2 regions of the Streptomyces sp. NPDC055189 genome follow, and region 1 is predicted to be linked to the other one. Evidence: riboswitches for the same ligand, from Rfam matches in the RefSeq annotation. Region 1 holds a riboswitch; the other holds the start of a gene.
The links. A riboswitch is a leader RNA that binds a small molecule or an ion and turns the genes downstream of it on or off. The one in region 1 is predicted to bind thiamine pyrophosphate.
Positions count from the first base shown of each region.

Region 2: linked by a shared signal. The riboswitch ahead of thiM (hydroxyethylthiazole kinase) and the one ahead of thiO (glycine oxidase ThiO) in region 1 are both predicted to bind thiamine pyrophosphate.

Region 1 covers NZ_JBSGSG010000043.1:61,371-70,532, reverse strand. Annotated here, with positions in the region: gene ACWFR3_RS27205 (NAD(P)/FAD-dependent oxidoreductase) at 1-793, opposite strand, end outside; TPP riboswitch at 977-1,090, shown strand; gene thiO (glycine oxidase ThiO) at 1,088-2,278, shown strand; gene thiS (sulfur carrier protein ThiS) at 2,275-2,493, shown strand; gene ACWFR3_RS27190 (thiazole synthase) at 2,500-3,294, shown strand; gene pknB (Stk1 family PASTA domain-containing Ser/Thr kinase) at 3,385-5,352, shown strand; gene ACWFR3_RS27180 (deoxyribonuclease IV) at 5,442-6,326, shown strand; gene ACWFR3_RS27175 (DUF4396 domain-containing protein) at 6,416-6,922, shown strand; gene ACWFR3_RS27170 (sulfite oxidase-like oxidoreductase) at 6,959-7,591, opposite strand; gene bfr (bacterioferritin) at 7,766-8,245, shown strand; gene ACWFR3_RS27160 ((2Fe-2S)-binding protein) at 8,264-8,545, opposite strand; gene ACWFR3_RS27155 (class II 3-deoxy-7-phosphoheptulonate synthase) at 8,710-9,162, opposite strand, start outside.
Region 2 covers NZ_JBSGSG010000071.1:20,303-29,464, forward strand. Annotated here, with positions in the region: gene thiE (thiamine phosphate synthase) at 1-581, opposite strand, end outside; gene thiM (hydroxyethylthiazole kinase) at 836-1,666, opposite strand; TPP riboswitch at 1,660-1,785, opposite strand; gene ACWFR3_RS34855 (trypco2 family protein) at 2,486-2,800, shown strand; gene ACWFR3_RS34860 (NACHT domain-containing protein) at 3,006-6,233, shown strand; partial or broken gene ACWFR3_RS34865 (two-component sensor histidine kinase) at 6,292-6,504, shown strand; gene ACWFR3_RS34870 (hypothetical protein) at 6,695-6,988, shown strand; gene ACWFR3_RS34875 (hypothetical protein) at 7,284-7,781, shown strand; partial or broken gene ACWFR3_RS34880 (response regulator transcription factor) at 8,029-8,184, opposite strand; gene ACWFR3_RS34885 (hypothetical protein) at 8,374-8,673, opposite strand; gene ACWFR3_RS34890 (glycoside hydrolase family 19 protein) at 8,787-9,162, opposite strand, start outside.

The DNA of each region.
Region 1 (9,162 bases):
TTCCCGAAGGGAAGGAGGAGCAGTCGCCGACCGCGTACACGTCGGGTTCCGACGTCCGCAGGTGGTCGTCGGCCAGGACCTCCCGGTGGGCGCCCAGGGTGATGCCCGAGTCCGCGAGCCAGTCCGTGGCGGGGCGTGCGCCGATGCCGACGACGACCGCGTCCGCGGGCAGCCGGGTGCCGTCGGCGAGCAGGACGCTGCCGGGCTCGACGCGCTCCACGCGCGCGTTGTTGCGCAGTTCGGCTCCGGAGTCGGCGTACCAGGAGGTCATCGGCGCCGCGACCTCCGCGGGCAGGGCCCCGGCGAGCGGTCGCCCTGCGGCTTCGACGACGGTGACCGAGCAGCCCGCCTCACGCGCGGCGGTCGCGAACTCGGCGCCGATCCAGCCCGCGCCGACGACCACGATGCGGTGCTGCTCGGCGAGCACGGGCCGCAGCCGCTCGGCGTCGTCGAGGGTGCGCAGCAGGTGGACGCCGGGGACGCCCGCGGTGCCGGGCAGCAGGACCGGCTGGGCGCCGGTGGCGATGACCAGGGTGTCGTAGGCCACCGGGCCCGACGCGGTGTCCAGTGCGTGGTCCGCCGGGCGCACGCCCGTGACCTCGTGGCCCAGGCTCAGTTCGATGCCGAGCGCCTCGAAGTCGATGTCGAAGGCGGAGCCCTCCGCCTTGCCGAGCAGCACGGCCTTGGACAGCGGCGGCCTGTCGTAAGGCTGGTGGGGTTCCGCGCCGATCAGGGTGACCGCACCGGCGAACCCCTGCTCGCGCAGGGCCACGGCGGTCTGCACCCCGGCCATTCCCGCGCCGACGATGACCACGTGCCGCTCGCTCTGCCTCTGCTGCTCGCTCACCCGATCACTGTAGGACGGCGGGCGGCGCGCGCCTCAGGGTGCGACGACGAGATCTCTGACACAACGTCACGGTCCCTGACCGCACAGCTGCCCTACTGCCCAAGGGCACCAAAGGCTAAGGTTGCCGTGCAGAGCACTCGCGGGAGCCCGGACGCACCGGGCTGAGAGGGAGGCTGGGACGGCCTCCGACCGTACGAACCTGATCCGGGTCATGCCGGCGAAGGGAGGGGCTGGACGCCCATGCATTCAACCGAAGCACCCCGGGAAACGACCGACGTCCTCGTCGTCGGGGGCGGCATCATCGGCCTGGTCACGGCGTGGCGGGCGGCCCAGCGCGGCCTGTCCACCGCGGTCGTGGACCCCGAACCGGGCGGCGGCGCGGCGCAGGTCGCCGCGGGCATGCTGGCCGCCGTCACCGAACTGCACTACGGGGAGCAGACGCTGCTCGGCCTCAATCTGGCCTCCGCGCAGCGCTATCCGGAGTTCGCGGCCGAGCTGGCCGAGGCGAGCGGCCGGGATCTCGGCTACCGCGCGTGCGGCACGCTCGCCGTCGCGCTCGACTCGGACGACCGCGCCCACCTGCGTGAGCTGCACGCGCTCCAGGAGCGCTCGGGACTCACCTCGGAGTGGCTGAGCGGGCGCGAGTGCCGCCGTCTGGAGCCGATGCTCGCGCCCGGCGTGCGGGGCGGTCTGCGCGTCGACGGCGATCACCAGGTCGACCCGCGCAGGCTCGCCGCCGCGCTCCTGGTGGCCTGCGAGCGGGCGGGCGTGATCTTCCACCGCGCGTGGGCGGAGCGCCTCTCGGTCACGGGAGACCGGGCCACCGGAGTCGTCCTCGCCGACGGCACCGCCCTGGAGGCCGGTCAGACCGTGCTCGCCGGGGGCAGTCTCAGCGGGCGCCTCGCCGGGGTACCGGAGGGCGTCCTGCCGTCCGTGCGCCCCGTGAAGGGGCAGGTCCTCCGGCTCGCCGTGCCGCAGCGGTACGCGCCGTTCCTGAGCCGCACCGTGCGCGCCGTCGTGCGCGGCAGCAGCGTCTATCTGGTGCCGCGCGAGAACGGCGAGCTCGTCGTCGGCGCGACCACCGAAGAGCTCGGCTGGGACACCACGGTCACCGCCGGCGGCGTGTACGAGCTGCTGCGGGACGCCCACGAGCTCGTACCGGGCATCACGGAACTGCCGCTGACCGAGACCCGCGCGGGCCTGCGTCCCGGCTCCCCCGACAACGCGCCGCTGCTGGGCCCCACCGCGCTCCCCGGTCTCCAGCTGGCCACAGGGCACTACCGCAACGGCGTGCTTCTGACGCCCGTCACCGGTGACGTGATGGCCCACGCCCTGACCACCGGTGAACTGCCCGACGAGGCGCGCGGATTCACGCCGCTGCGCTTCGCCGACGCCTCCCACACGCAGCGCTTCATGGAGCAGCCCGCATGACTCTCCCCGCCGTTACAGCCGTCTCCGTCAACGGAGAAACCCGCGATGTGGCCGCGGGCACCACGCTCGAAGCCCTGGTCGCCACGCTCACCGCGGCCCCGTCCGGGGTCGCCGCCGCCCTCAACGAAACCGTCGTACCGCGCACGCGGTGGGCCGCCACCCCGCTCGCCGAAGGGGACCGCGTCGAGGTCCTCACCGCCGTCCAAGGAGGCTGAACCGACATGGCAGACGACCCCTTCGTCATCGGCGGGCTCACCCTTTCCTCACGCCTGATCATGGGTACGGGCGGTGCGCCGAGCCTGGACATCCTCGAACGCTCCCTCGTCGCCTCCGGAACGGAGCTGACGACGGTCGCGATGCGCCGCCTCGACCCGGGGGTGCAGGGCTCCGTGCTCTCCGTCCTCGACCGCCTCGGCATCCGTGTGCTCCCGAACACGGCGGGCTGCTTCACCGCGGGCGAGGCCGTCCTGACCGCCCGGCTCGCGCGGGAGGCGCTCGGCACCGACCTGGTCAAGCTGGAGGTCATCGCGGACGAGCGCACACTGCTGCCCGACCCGATCGAGCTCATCGACGCCGCCGAGACCCTGGTCGACGACGGCTTCACGGTCCTTCCGTACACGAACGACGACCCGGTACTCGCCCGGAAGCTGGAGGACGTGGGCTGTGCGGCGATCATGCCGCTCGGCTCCCCCATCGGCTCCGGGCTCGGCATCCGCAACCCGCACAACTTCCAGCTGATCGTCGAACGCGCGGGCGTGCCGGTGATCCTGGACGCGGGGGCGGGAACGGCGTCCGACGCGGCGCTCGCGATGGAGCTGGGGTGCGCGGGTGTGATGCTCGCCTCCGCCGTTACACGGGCGCAGGAGCCGGTCCTGATGGCCGAGGCCATGCGGCACGGGGTCGACGCGGGGCGGCTCGCGTACCGGGCCGGGCGGATCCCCCGGAGGCACTTCGCCGAGGCATCGTCGCCCGCGGAGGGCATGGCCCGGCTCGATCCGGAGCGGCCCGCGTTCTGACCCCCGGCGCCTGTTACAGGTCGGCTGCAGTCGGGGCCCGGGCCTGCCCGGGCGGGCATCGGTGTCAGCGGTGGCTCGTAGACTCCCTCCGTGGACACGACCCTTCAGGACCCGCTCGTCGGGCAGGTGCTCGACGGCCGCTATCGCGTGGACGGGCGGATCGCGGTCGGCGGGATGGCCACGGTCTACCGGGCCGTGGACACCCGCCTCGACCGCGTGCTCGCCCTCAAGGTGATGCACCCGACGCTCGCCGCCGACGTCTCGTTCGTCGACCGCTTCATCCGCGAGGCCAAGTCGATCGCCCGCCTCTCGCACCCGAACGTGGTGGGGGTGTACGACCAAGGCGCCGACGGGGCGTACGTCTATCTGGCGATGGAGTACATCGCGGGCTGCACCCTGCGCGACGTGCTCCGTGAGCGCGGCGCCCTGCAGCCGCGCGCGGCCCTCGACATCCTGGAGCCGGTCCTCGCCGCGCTCGGCGCCGCACACCGCGCCGGGTTCGTGCACCGCGACATGAAGCCGGAGAACGTCCTCATAGGGGACGACGGCCGGGTGAAGGTCGCCGACTTCGGGCTCGTGCGGGCCGTGGACACCGTCACGAACACGACCGGCACGATCCTCGGGACGGTCTCCTATCTCGCCCCCGAGCAGATAGAACACGGCACGGCCGACACGCGTGTGGATGTGTACGCGTGCGGTGTCGTGCTCTACGAAATGCTGACCGGCGCCAAGCCGCACTCCGGCGAATCGCCCGCCCAGGTCCTCTACCAGCACCTCCACGAGGACGTGCCGCCCCCGTCGGCGGCCGTTCCCGGCCTCGCCGTCGAGCTCGACGACCTTGTCGCCTCCGCCACGGCCCGCAACCCGGAAGTCCGCCCGCACGACGCGGTGACGCTGCTCGGACAGGCCAGGCAGGCGCGGGCCGCGCTCTCCGTGGAGCAGCTGGACGCGGTGCCTCCGCAGGCGCTCACGGCGGAGCACGGACCGCACGACAACTCCGAGGACCGTACGAACGTGATCCCGCGCGCGGGGCGAGCCGTGCAGCTGCCGCTCCCCACGGAGGGCGTTCAGGACCGGGAGAGCCGGGACGACCAGCTCAACCGCACGAGCATCCTGGCCACGCCACCCCCCGCGCCGCCGGCCGCCCCCGACCGCAGGCGGCGCGGCAATCCGCGCCGCGGAGTCCTGGCGATCGTCGCGGCCGTCCTCCTGGCCCTGGGCCTCGGCGCGGGCGTCTGGTACATCAACTCCGGCCAGTTCACGAAGGTCCCGCCGCTCCTGGCGAAGACCGAGACGGCGGCCAAGAAGCGCCTCGACGAGGCCGGGCTCGACGTCAAGGACGTCAAGCGCGCCTACAGCGACACCGACAAGCGCGGCACGGTCATGGCCACCGCCCCCAAGGCGGGCGAGCGCATCCGTGACAACGGCAGCGTGACGCTGACGATCTCCAGGGGCCCGGAGATCGTGAAGGTCCCCGACCTCGAGGGCAGCCCGTTGTCCGAGGCGAAGAACAAGCTCAAGGACGCCGGCCTCGCTCCCGGCATGACCAAGAGGGCCTTCAGCGACGAGGTCCGCAAGGGCTCCGTGATCAGCACGGACCCGGAGACCGGCACCAAGCGCAAGGCGGGCTCCGCGATCACGCTCGTCGTCAGCAAGGGCCCCGAGGTCGAGGTCCCCGACGTGACGGGCGACAGCCAGGCCGATGCGACCGCCGAGCTGGAGGACGCGGGCCTCAAGGTCAGGATCGAGTCGAAGCGGGTCCACTCCGAGGAGGACAAGGGCACCGTCGTCGACCAGTCCCCCAGGGAGGGCCAGAAGCGGCTCGCCGAGGGTGACACGGTCACGCTGACGCTCTCCAAGGGCCCCGAGATGATCGAGGTCCCGGACGTCGAGGGCATGAGCGTCGACGACGCCACGCAGGAACTGCAGGACGCGGGCTTCGAGGTCGACGAGGACCGCGGTCTGCTCGGCATCTTCGGCGACAAGGTGGAGAGCCAGTCCGTGGAGGGCGGCGACACGGCGCCCAAGGGCTCGGAAATCACCATCACCATCCGCTAGTCACCGGCAGGAGCCCCGGGGGCGTACCCCCGGGGCCTTGCCGGGATCCGCCGACGAGGCGCCCCCGCGCGCGTGCCATCCTGGAGCGGGTGAGCAGCAACGACTCCCCCAGCATCCCGTCCCGCAACCCCGTCGGCGGCCATGTCCCCGTGGCCGGCGGACTCGCCTCCGTAGGGCTCTCCTACGCCCGTGACCTCGGCGCCGAGGCCGTCCAGGTCTTCGTGGCCAACCCGCGCGGCTGGGCGACCCCGACCGGCAACCCCAAGCAGGACGAGGATTTCCGCGCGGCCTGCGCCGCCGAGCGGATTCCCGCGTACGTCCACGCGCCCTATCTCATCAACTTCGGCTCGCACACCGAGGCGACCGTCGAGAAGTCCGTGGAGTCCCTGCGCCACTCGCTGCGCCGCGGCCGTGAGATCGGCGCGCTCGGCGTCGTCGTGCACACCAGCTCCGCGACCGGCGGCCGGGACCGCGCCGTCGCCCTGGCGCAGGTGCGCGAGCGGATGCTGCCGCTGCTCGACGAGCTGACGCACGACGACGATCCCTTCCTCCTCCTGGAGTCGACCGCGGGCCAGGGCTTCTCGCTCTGCTCCCGCACCTGGGACTTCGGCCCATACTTCGAGGCGCTCGACGCCCACCCGAAGCTGGGCATCTGCCTGGACACCTGCCACATCTTCGCGGCGGGCCACGATCTGGCCGGGCCCGGCGGCATGAAGCAGACCCTCGACCTGCTGGTCGACACGGTCGGCGAGGGCCGCCTGAAGCTGGTGCACGCCAACGACTCCAAGGACGTGGTCGGCGCCCACAAGGACCGTCACGAGAACATCGGCACCGGCCACATCGGCGAGGAGCCCTTCCGCGAGCTGATGACCCACCCGGCGACCGAGAACGTACCGCTGATCATCGAGACGCCCGGCGGCAAGGAGGGGCACGCGGCGGACGTGGCGCGCCTGAAGGAGCTCAGAGGCAACTAGAGACCCCGGAGACCCATTGAGGAATACCCCCCAGGGGTATACGATTCTTGTCAGACGACAGGAGCCGCTGTCCGACGTTGGGGGATCCCATGCAGCACGACGCACACGCCGAGCACGCGCACCACACTCACGAGGAGCACGCGCACCACGGCACGGGCAAGGTCAGCTGGCGGATGGCGGCCGCAGCCACCCTGCACTGCCTCACCGGGTGCGCCATCGGCGAGATCCTCGGCATGGTCATCGGGACCGCCCTCGGCTGGGGCAACATGCAGACGATGATCCTCGCGATCATCCTGGCCTTCTTCTTCGGCTACGCCCTGACGCTGCGCGGCATCCTCGCGGCCGGCGTCGATTTCCGGACAGCGTTCCGGGTCGCGCTCGCCGCGGACACCCTGTCCATCGCGGTGATGGAGCTCATCGACAACGGCGTGATCGCGCTGTGGCCGGGAGCGATGGACGCCCACCTCTCGGACCCCATGTTCTGGTGGATCCTCGCCATCGCCCTGGGCGCCGCGTTCGTGATCACCACGCCGGTCAACAAGTGGATGATCGGCCGCGGAAAGGGCCACGCGGTGGTGCACCAGTACCACCACTGACCTGCGAAAACAGCCCGAAAGGGCAGCAGTCGGGAACTAGAGCTCGGGGCCGTCCCCGGGCTCTTCCTGGTACGAGTAGCGCTGCTCGGTCCAGGGGTCGCCGACGTTGTGATAGCCGCGTTCCTCCCAGAAGCCGCGGCGGTCGGCGGTCATGTACTCGACGCCGCGGACCCACTTCGGGCCCTTCCAGGCGTACAGATGAGGCACCACGAGCCGCAGCGGAAACCCGTGCTCGGCGGTCAGCAGTTCGCCCCCTTTATGGGTGGCGAAAATCGTGCGCTCGTCCATGAAGTCGGCCATCCGCAGATTCGAGCTGAAGCCGTACTCGGCCCAGACCATCACGTGCGTGGCATCGGGCGCGGGCGGCGCCATCTCGAGCAGCGTACGAGCGGTCACACCGCCCCATTCGGCGCCCAGCATGCTGAACTTCGTGACGCAGTGCAGATCGCCGACCACGCTGGCGTACGGAAGGGCCGAGAACTCCTCGTGGGACCAGCAGTGCTTGTCCCCGTCGGCGGTGGCCCCGAAAACCCTGAACTCCCAGCGCTCCGGACGGAACTTCGGCACCGGGCCGTAGTGCGTGACCGGCCAGCCCCGCTGGAGCCGCTGGCCCGGTGGAAGCTCCGGATCCACTGCTCCCCGTGATGCGCGATCCGCCGGCTGACCCATGTCTACATCCTGACAGACCGGGGAAGGTGGACGTGACCAGGAGGCGCCCGACCGGCGCCGATCGGGCGTTGATTGGGGCAACTCCTACTAAGCGTGCACTTACTGGACGGCCTCACGCGCCGGTGCAAGGATGCGCGGAACCTGCCCAGTTACCACGTGGAAGGAGCCTCTGCGATGCAGGGCGACCCCGAGGTCATCGAATTTCTCAACGAGCAGCTGACCGCCGAGCTCACGGCGATCAACCAGTACTTTCTGCACGCCAAGATGCAGGAGAACTTCGGCTGGCCGAAGCTCGCGAAGTACACCCGGTCCGAGTCGATCGACGAGATGAAGCACGCGGAGATCCTGACCGACCGGATTCTCTTCCTCGACGGCCTGCCCAATTACCAGCGGCTCTTCCACGTACGTGTGGGTCAGACGGTCACGGAGATGTTCCAGGCCGACCGGCAGATCGAGGCGGAGGCGATCGACCGCCTCAGGCGCGGGATCGAGGTGATGCGCGGCAAGGGAGACATCACTTCCGCGAATATCTTCGAGTCGATCCTCGAGGACGAGGAGCACCACATCGACTATCTCGACACTCAGCTCGAACTGGTGGAGAAGCTGGGCGAGCCGCTCTACATCTCGCAGCTCATCGAGCAGCCGGAGAGCTGACAGCGGGCCGGGCGTGGGCTAGGCGGCCTCGTGCAGGCCGGTGTCCAGGCCAGTGTCGAGGCTGGTATCCAGACCGGCCTCCAGGCCGGTGAGGACGGGCTCCCCCTGATCGGCCAGCGCCCTGCGGGGGCACGCGCCCCGGCCCAGGAGCGCCTGAATGCTCCGTACACACGAACCGCAGTCGGTGCCCGCCTTGCTGGCGGACGCTATCTGGCGGGGCGTGCAGGCACCGTTCGCCGCGTGCTGCTTCACCTGCGCCTCGGTAACCCCGAAGCAGTTGCAGACGTACACGCGGTTCACCTCCCGGGCAGGACTAATCGGCGGCGCCGTCCCGATTAATCGGTGAGGCTAACCTAACCTTACCCACGACCCCGGGTCCACAAAAGCCCCGATACGCCGGTGGGGCACGGATCACATGGATCCGTGCCCCACCATCGCGTTGCGCGGGAATACCCGCTGATCACCTACTGGTCGCGGTACATCTCCGCCACCAGGAACGCCAGGTCCAGGGACTGGCTGCGGTTCAGGCGCGGGTCGCAGGCCGTCTCGTAGCGCTGGTGGAGGTCGTCGACGAAGATCTCGTCGCCGCCGCCCACGCACTCGGTGACGTCGTCACCGGTGAGCTCGACGTGGATGCCGCCCGGGTGGGTGCCCAGGGCCTTGTGGACCTCGAAGAAGCCCTTGACCTCGTCGAGCACGTCGTCGAAACGGCGCGTCTTGTGGCCGGAGGCCGCCTCGTAGGTGTTGCCGTGCATCGGGTCGGTGATCCAGGCGACGGTCGCGCCGGAGGCGGTGACCTTCTCGACGAGCTCGGGGAGCTTGTCCCTGACCTTGTCTGCGCCCATGCGGACGATGAAGGTCAGGCGGCCGGGCTCGCGGTCCGGGTCGAGGCGCTCGATGTACTGCAGCGCCTCCTC
Region 2 (9,162 bases), on a different contig from region 1:
CCGCAGACCGCGCTGACGACGGCGATCCCGGCCACGCCGCTTCCCAAGACCGCGGCGGCCTCGGACACGCCGATCCCGCCGATGGCCACGCAGGGCAGCGGGCTCTCCCTCACGATCCGGGCCAGGCCGCCCAGACCGAGCGGGGCGTCCGCGTCCGGCTTGGTGGACTGCGGGAACACCGGACCGACACCGAGGTGGTCGACGGTGTCCGGCACGTGCGCCAGCTGCTCGGGACGGCTGACGGACAGGCCGATGTACGCATGGGGACCGAGCTGGCGCCGGGCGCTCTCGGGGGAGACGTCCCGCTGCCCGAGGTGGACGCCGTCCGCGTCCAACCAGACCGCCACGTCCACGCGATCGTTGACGATCAAGGGGACGCCCGTGCCCGCGAGTTCGGCCTGGATCGCCCGGCCGAGCGAGAACAGCGTGCGGGCGTCCGCGTCCGGATCGCGCAACTGGACGGCGGTCACGCCGCCCTTGACGGCCGCAGCAACGGTAGCGGCGACACCGCGGCGGCCGCAGAGTCCGGTGTCGGTCACGAGATACAGGGACGGGTCGAGAGGAGGTCGCGTGGGTCGCATGGGCTACTCCTTGGGGTCTCCCGGCCGGGGAAAGGCGTGGGAAACGCATCGGAGGTACGGGGGAAGGCAGGCCCTGACGTGCAGGGACCGTGAGTTGTGCACAGGGGGCGAGGGGGCGAGGGGGCGAGAGGGGGGACAGGGCAGCCCTACTCGGTGTCGGGGCCGCCCCCGGGGCGGGCGGGCACAGTGCAGCGGGTGGCGTCCAGGCCACCGCTCACGCAGGACCCCGCAGTACGCGCATGCTCAGCGCATGCTCAGCGCAGGCTGAGAGCCTCGGCGAGCCGCTCAGGGCTGAGCTCGTACAGCGCGTCGATCAGGGCGACCGCGAACGTGCCGGGCCCCGCAGAGCGGGTCGCGGCGTCCTCCGCGGCCACGGTGAGCAGCCCGGTCGCGGCAGTGGCGGCCAGCAGCGCGTCGCCGGTGACGGCTGTGCAAGCGGCTACCAGGGCGCCGAGTGAGCAGCCCGCTCCCGTCACCAGAGTCAGCATCGGGTGCCCGTTGGCCAGGCGCACCACGCGCGTCCCGTCCGTGAGAACGTCCTCGGGACCGCTCACCGCGACCGCGCAGCCATAGCGCCGGGCCAGCGCGCCCGCCGCGGCCAGCGCCGCCTCGGGGGCGTCCGTGCTGTCCACGCCGCGCCCGCCCGTGCCGCCGTCCAGTGCCAGGATCTCGGAGGCATTGCCGCGCACGACCGCTGGGGGTGCGCTATCCAGCAGTTCCCGGGCGAGCTCGGTACGCCAGGGCAGCGGGCCGACCGCCACCGGGTCGAGCACCCACGGCCGCCCGGCCCCGGCCGCTTCCGTCACCGCGACGCGCATCGCCGCCGCCGTCACGGACGTCACCGTTCCCAGGTTGACCAGGACACCCCCGGCCACCCGGGCCAGCGCTCCGGCCTCCTCCGCGCTGTGCACCATCGCGGGAGCGGCACCCGCCGCGAGCAGCACGTTCGCGGTGAACTGCGACACCACGACGTTGGTCAGGCAGTGCACCAGGGGCGCGGAGGCCCGCACGGACGCGATCACATCCGCCACGGCATCACGGGACACGGCGGTGCCGTGCCGGGCAGGTATGGAGGCAGTATCCATCGTCAACACCCTTCCTACGCCGGCATTACCCGGTCCAGGTTCATGCGGTCGGCGGAAAGGGGAGCAAGTCCCGTCCGCCCTCTCAGCCCGGCTACTCCCGAGCTCCCGCGGTGGTCGCTACGCAATGTACCTCCTCCGGGAACGGGGGTTCGCACGCGGGTACCGCACGAGACGACACGGATCTGTTGGCGGAACCGACGGGGGATCCGCTGGCCACCAGGGCCCGGCCTGTCCGCATCGACTCATGCCGCAAGCGGCGTGGTGGAGAGCCAGGACCGGGTACTGGACCTCCTCCTACATCGCATCGACGCTTGGACCAGTACTTGCCTACCTGCCAGGCTGACCTGCCCCGGACAGCGGCCGACCGCTCCCGTTGGGCATGCGGAATTGAGTGAAATGTGCAGGCCCAGGGAAGGACCGAGTGCGACGACAGTCCCTGTGCTATCAACTGCGGACTCTGCCTCAGCTGTGCATCCCTCCTGGGCTGCGTCGAGGCAGTCGGCTTCGAGGAACTTCTTGTCGCGGGCACCCACCGCCCCAGTCTGGTCGATGACTACCGCCTCCAACTGCGCCACCGGGCACGGGCGGTCGGAGTACCAAATCCGACCGGCAGGTCTTCCGTCACCGGAAGCAGGCGGAGCAGATAGCTGTGTGTCGCATGGCGAGTCCCCTCGTTCCCACTCGCAGTCGGTAGGGCCGTCACACCGGAGATGGAGGGGCTGTCAACCGTCTGGCGTAGATGCGGTTTCGTCTAGTCGACTCGTGGGCCAAGAGGGTGATTTGGGCCATACTGGGTCCACGAGCGGGGGGCGAAACAGCATGCACGGTATTGGACTCGCAGAGGCAGTAGCCGCGTTGCGTGCGGAGCTGCTCACGGCCCTGAGCGAGGGCGACGGCTCACGGATCCGGTTCAGGGCGAAATCCGTGCAGGTGGAGTTCGAGGTCCAAGTGCAGCGCTCTGCGCAAGCCGCGGGCGGGATCAAGTTCTGGGTCGTGTCGGGTGACGCATCGGCGGCATCCGGACGATCGGCGACGCACCGGGTGGCCCTGGAGCTGGAACCAGTGGACATCGGTGGTGCCGACGATCCGCACGAGCTGATGATCGCGGGCGCACCTACCCGGCTCCCCGATTGATGTCTGACCGATGCGAGGGCTGGACCCCGGACGTGTGGTCGAGCTGTGGTCGCGGGTGCCGGGTTCCGGGTACCTCGTCGGACCTCGGGCGATCCTGACCACACGCCATGTTGTCGCTTCCGGGCTGACGCCCGGCGGCGAGGTTTGGCTTCGGCTGCTGACACCAGTCGACGCCGCAGTACCAAGGGGCTGGAGCCGGGGGCACGTGCTGTGGGAGAGCGAAGAACTCGATGCTGCCCTGGTTGTGCCCGGAATCGACGCGGTCCCTCGGTCGGTTCCGGAGGTCGCATGGGGCCGGATCGAAGACCCTTGGCCGCTGCCATGCACCGCGGTGGGATTCCCGGAGCGGGCCCGTGTCGGTGATACTCGCGATGCGGACCAGCTGGAGGGCATGATCGTGCCGGTCGCCCAACGCAAGCAGGGGCGGATCGCGGTCGATGTACGGGGTTCGGGACACGGCGGCCCGGAATCGTGGGGCGGGTTCTCCGGCGCCGGCCTGTTCGCCGTCGACCGGTTGATCGGTGTGGTGTCCGCGCTGCCGTCATCGTCGTCGTACGGCGGTCGGCGCCTGCACGCCGTGCCAGTGACGGAGCTCTGGGAGGACCAGGGGTTCCGGACAGCCGCGCGGGAGCTTGGGCTGCTCGGAGCGATGATCGCGGTCGTCCCGGTCCGTCCCGCCACGCCGCCCCGTGAGTTCGGACCGGGCGCGGTGCCTCCTCCGTGGCGGCTGTCGATGCTCGACCTGGTGGACCGCCACTGGGTCAAGAGGTCCTTGGAACGGTCGTTCCAGCAGACTGTGCGGCTAGATGTGGTGTGCTCCAGGCTTCCGGACCTGGAACCGGACCCCTGGGAACAGGACGACGGCTGGGACAGCGGGGCTCCCCAGCCCGCGGCACATCTGACCGTGGACCAGGTGGTGGCCGAGTGCCTGGTTCCACCATCCGGCAAGCGGATGCTGATCGTCGGCGAACCCGGTTCCGGCAAGACCGTGCTACTCCTTGGCATCGCAGAACGGCTGCACGGATATGCCCTCCAGGACCCGCGAGAGACCCTCCCCGTACCGTTGCTGCTTCAGAACTGGCGCGATCCCAAGCAGTCGTTCGCGGCCTGGGCCGCCGAGGAGATCGCCCGTCGGTACGGGGTTCCGCAGCCTCAGGCCGTCAAGTGGCTGGCCGATGGCGCGCTGTTCCTGCTGGCAGATGGCCTCGACGAGATACCTGCAGGACCTCGAGAACAGTGCCGTGCCGCGCTCACGGCGTTCCTGACCGACCCGGGCCACAGCCAGGTCGGGATGGTGCTCACCTCACGCGAGACCGAGTACCGCGACGGGCCGCCGCTTCCTGTCACCGCGGCTGTCCGCATCGAGCCGCTCAGCCGCCGGGCGATCCTTGACCGGCTCGCGGAAGCACCTGGGGACTACCGCGCCCTGTACCAGGCCGTGGTCGACGACGACACCCTTGCCGAGCTGCTCACGACCCCGCTCATGCTCGGCGTCGCCGCTACAACGCTGAGGGACGTAGCTCCCGAGAACGTGCACGTGCTGCCGCAGGGCACCACAGACGAGCGCCGTCGACAGCTCTTCCGCCGTTACCTCGAACACCTGCTGCGGCGTCCCCGCGCCTTGCGCCCCAAAGTGTCGACGGGATCCGCGCAGGCCACGCTCGCTGCCGTACGGAACTTGGTGCCGCTGGCCCGGATGCTGCAGGCCCGCAACGAGACCGTCTTCTTCCCTGACTGGATCACTCCCCAGTGGAACACCGCGGGCTATGCTGCCAGGCCCCCTTGGCAGCAGGGCATCCGCCATCGGGCCGGCACGCTCGCCGCGATGCTGATCGCTCCGGCCCTGTTCGCCCTGGTCGGTATGCCGCTGTTCACAGGCGCCGGCGTGCTGGCGCAACGAGGCACGGACATCGCGGTGCTGACAGCAACGGCAGGCACGATGGCCTTCGCGCTGGGCCGCGGTTTTCAGGTCATGCCGGAGCGAGCCTGGGCGAAGTGGCGATGGTATTGGGGAACGGCGGGTGCTGGCGCGCTGATCGGGGCTGTTATCGCACTCGGCGTATGCCTGCTGTCGAGCATGACGCTGGGGTCGGTATCGGACACCCCTCTCATCCTCTACGCGGTCTGGGGGCTCGGCGGCGCCGTGGTGCTCGGGATCACGCTCGCCCTGAATTCGGATTGGGAGTCGGGCTGGGAACCGGGTGAAATGCTGTTGCACCGGGCGCCGGCACTGGTGCTGGGAGCGGTGGTGGGTACCGCGACGGGCGGCGTCCAGTCCCCTTGGAGTGAGGCGTATACGTACGAGGGCCTCATGGAGAACCGTGGCGAACCCGGGTTCTTCGAAACGATCGGGCATGTGATCGTTCATTTTCCGGACTCGTTCTTCGACGGCACCAACGTCGGTCTCATCGCCGGGATCCTCGGGGCGATCGCGGGCGGATGGGCTGGCGGTGTCGCGTTCGGGTTCACCTACGGGCTGATGGGCGCGGTGCCGGGCGGGCTCTCCATGTGCATTGCCTTCGCCCTCGTCAGGGGCTTGGTACCGGACGAGGAGGCGGTCCCATCGGCTCCCTCTCAGGCGCTGCGTGCGTCGGCCAGGGTGGCGTCACGGCTGTGCCTGGGCTTCGCAGTGATCGCACTGGCTGTGATCGCGGTGACCGTAGGGCTGGACGGTCCGGCAGCCCAGGTTGGTGCCCTGCTGCTGGTCGCTTTCGCGCTGCTGGTCGGCAGCGGACCCGGCAGGACCTGGCTGGTCTACTGGTCGACCCGCTGGGAACTGGCAGCCCGACGGGTCCTGCCCTGGCGGCTGCGGGCGCTCCTCTCGGACGCATCGGAGAGGGCCTTGCTCTCCCGGGCAGGGGGTGGGTTCCGGTTCCTGCACGTGAGCTTCCGGGACTACGTCGCCGAGCTCAGCGAGGACGCTGTAACCAGCACCGGGAGGCTGACGGATGGTGCTGCGCCTGCCTGGTCGGCAGCAGCAGTGGATCCTACGGACCCGGCAGGTGGACCGGCAGCGGATCTGGCGGTGCTGCGCAGATGGTGGGGGGAGTCCTGGGCCGGGGAACTGGTGGCCGTATTAGGGCAGTTACTGGGACGCGGTCTGCTCCGGCTGTTGCCGTCTATTGGTGGTGGCTACCTGCTGACTTCCATCATCACTCTGCTCTTCGGCATCGGGGACGACGCCTTCTTCACCCTGATGCTCCTGTGCACACCCATCGCTGGGGCAGTACATCTCGTAGTGCACTTCGGAATGCCCACCCGCCTTTGGGCCCGTCCGCGGAGCGCCGTAGAACGCTCAAGGCGTTGGCTGCAGGCCTTCAGCACACGACACCCGAGCTGTCGCCCAACAGTGATGCGGACTCTGCTCGGTGCGTTCGTAGGCGCCGTAGTCAGCCGTCTCTTGGCCGCGCTCGGTCGAGGGGCAAAGAAATAGCCCTGGGGCGTGTCGGGCGGTGGTCACCGGAGTGCTTGGAGCATGCACGCCCCCGGCGGCCGCGGCCGGATCACTGTCCCATCGGATCCGGCTGCCAGGACACAAGGACGAGTTCTGTGAACTTGCCGACGCCTTCGACATGATGCTCGCGCAGCTCGAAGTGCACATCGCACAACAGCAGAGATTCGCAGTCAACGCCTCGCACGAACTGCGTACGCCGCGGGCGATCTCGAAGACACTCCTCGACGTCGCCCGCGCCGATCCGCACCATCGCCCGTCGCGGCAGCCCCGAGTTCGCCCGCGTTCACGCACTGCGCCAGCACCATGGATACACCGCCTCCCCCGTGGAACACGCAATCTCTGGAGTGTGGCGGGCATCGTGCACGATCCCGCGACACTGCAGCCCCAGCCCCAGCCCCAGCCCAGCCCAGCCCGGCCCGCACGGCAGCCCGCTCACCATCGTGTCTTACACCGATCAACGCACCCTGCGCCACACGCTTGCGGCCCGCCTGGTGGTCGGCCTCCGAGGGACGATCGTCCAGCTGGCCGAAAGGGAACTGCGGGACACGCAGCTCACCGGAGAGGCGCCGCTCCTCAGCCCTGCGCCACGAGGCGCCCGGCTGGCGCGGTTGCCCGCGAGGCCGAAGCACCTCGCGTCCCGGGGGCGGCCGGATGGCTGGGGCGTCGCGCGCGGTGGCTGCGCGCATGTCGGAGAACCGGACGCCGCACCCGCACTGGAGGTTCCGCTGACGTGACGGACGAAGGCGGCTCCTCCACCCCCTGCGCGGGGGCGGAGGGGCCGCCTTCGTGTTGCTCGGGGACGGTGATGGCCGGAAGGGGGCGAGTGCGGCGGTGTCCTGGGCGGGGAGGGGGAAGCGGACGCGGGCGATGTTCCGCCTCGCGCCGGTCCCTGCCGGGGTCCGGGCACGGTCATCCCGCCGATCCCGGAGAGCGGTGGCTCGTCCGAACCAGGCGGCCGCTTACGGATCTTGCTCTTGCCTCCCCACCCCTGCCCCTCCGTTCCCTCTTGCTAGGCAGCAGGATGTGCGGATGGCGAGAAGCGAGACAGAACTGCTGGCCCTCTTGCGTGAACTCGACGACCCTGAACGGCTGGGACGGCCGCTGCACTACGATCGCGCCGCGACCGGTATCGCGTTCGGCAGGCTGGTACGCAGGCTCGAAGCGGACTTCGGTGCCCCGTGCGAATCCGAGCGGGACACCCGGGACTCCAGCGAGTACGGGCGTATCCACGTGCCCGCGGACGCGACGGTCTGCGGGACGCGGATCGTGGTCTGCGTGAGCAAGTTCGGTTCCCTCGCCGAGGTCTGCGCCGACAATCCGGGGGCCTTCCTGGGCACGGACGAGGCCTGCGAGGAGGGGGCGCTGGACCCCGCCGACCTCGCCACCGTAGAAAGCGCGCTGGCCGCACTCGGCTACGTGAGCATCCCCGAGGAACTGCTGGAAAGCGACTACGAGGGCCCCAGCGCGCTGGAGCACTTCGCAGCGCGGCCCACCTGGTGGACACGGTTCTTCGGCACGGTCTGGTGACCCGCCCGCCCGGCGGGCACCCCCAGCCGGCCCCTGCGCGCCCGCCGGCCGCGTCGAGCAGTCACAAAGGCAGCAGAGGGCCGTGCTGCTCCTAAACTCGCCTGGCTCGCAACATCGCCAGCTGCGAAGGGCGGCGTCGGGACAACCGAGATCGCAGTCCTACGGAACGTTGACGGGGCGAGCACCGTGGCGTGTGGTCGGCGTCCTGGTCGGACGTCCACCGCGATGTCGGGCAGCTTGCCGGTTGTCAGCTGTTGCGCGGGGTGACCAGGCCGGATTCATAGGCGTGGAGCACGAGTTGGGCCCGGTCGCGGGCGTGGAGTTTGGTCATGGCCCGGTTGATGTGGGTTTTCGCGGTCGTCGGGCTGATCACCATGTGGTCGGCGATCTGGTCGTTGGACAGCGGGACATCAGGACAGAGGACTGAAGCGGCGTTCGGCATTGGGCTACGGGCAACGAGAACCCCTGTCCACAACACGCCCTCGATGCCTTGGTTGTTCGCGCGGTGGGTGTGTCCCGCGCTGGTCGCGTCTCTTCGAGTGGGGTCACCGCGGGATCCGATGTCCCGTTGAGGAGGGCGTTCGTGTCGCTGTCAGGGGCTGCTGGAGGCCACCCTGAGGAGAGGTGTCGAACCGGCTTGCTGTCGGCCGCAGTTGCAGCCGGCAGCCCTGTTGGCCTCGGCGACCGTGCCGCTCGGGTCGTCGGCCGGTTCAGCGGGAGTGCAGCAGGCGGTGACGCCGCAGCAGGAGCCGCTGCCCGTGCTCGCCACAGCCTTGTTGCTGGTGGTGGGCTTCGTGGCGCGGACGATGGCGGGGGTCTTGAACAGGGCCTTCCAGCGTGTGGATTGGTTGCCGCAGTGTGCGAGAAGGCGTGGGGCGCGGGGGCCCGGCATCCGGTGTTCCGTTCCGGCTGCTGCTGCCGCCGGAGCAGGGCGCGACGCACGAAGCCGGGCGGACCTGATACGGGATCAGGGCCGCCCGGCCGTCGTGCGCGGAGAAGGGGAAGTCAGCAGCTCAGGTTGGAGCCCGGCGTGGTGCCGAGGACCTGGGTGAACTGCTTGTAGCGGTCGACCCGGCTCTGGACCTGGCCGGGGTTGCCGCCGTTGCACTCCAGGCTGCCGTTGATGGCGCGGATGGTCTCACCGAAACCACGGCTGTTGACCATGGCGTTGTGCGGCGTCATGGTGCCCGGACCCGACTGCGTGTTCCAGTACCAAAGACCGGTCTTCCAGGCGACCGCCGGGTCGCGCTCCACCAGGTAGGGGTTGCGCAGGAGATCGATGCCGAGCGCGTCGCCCGCCGCCTTGTAGTTGAAGTTCCAGCTGAGCTGGATCGGACCGCGGCCGTAGTACGCGGCCTGTCCCGCGGGGCAGCCGTAGGGC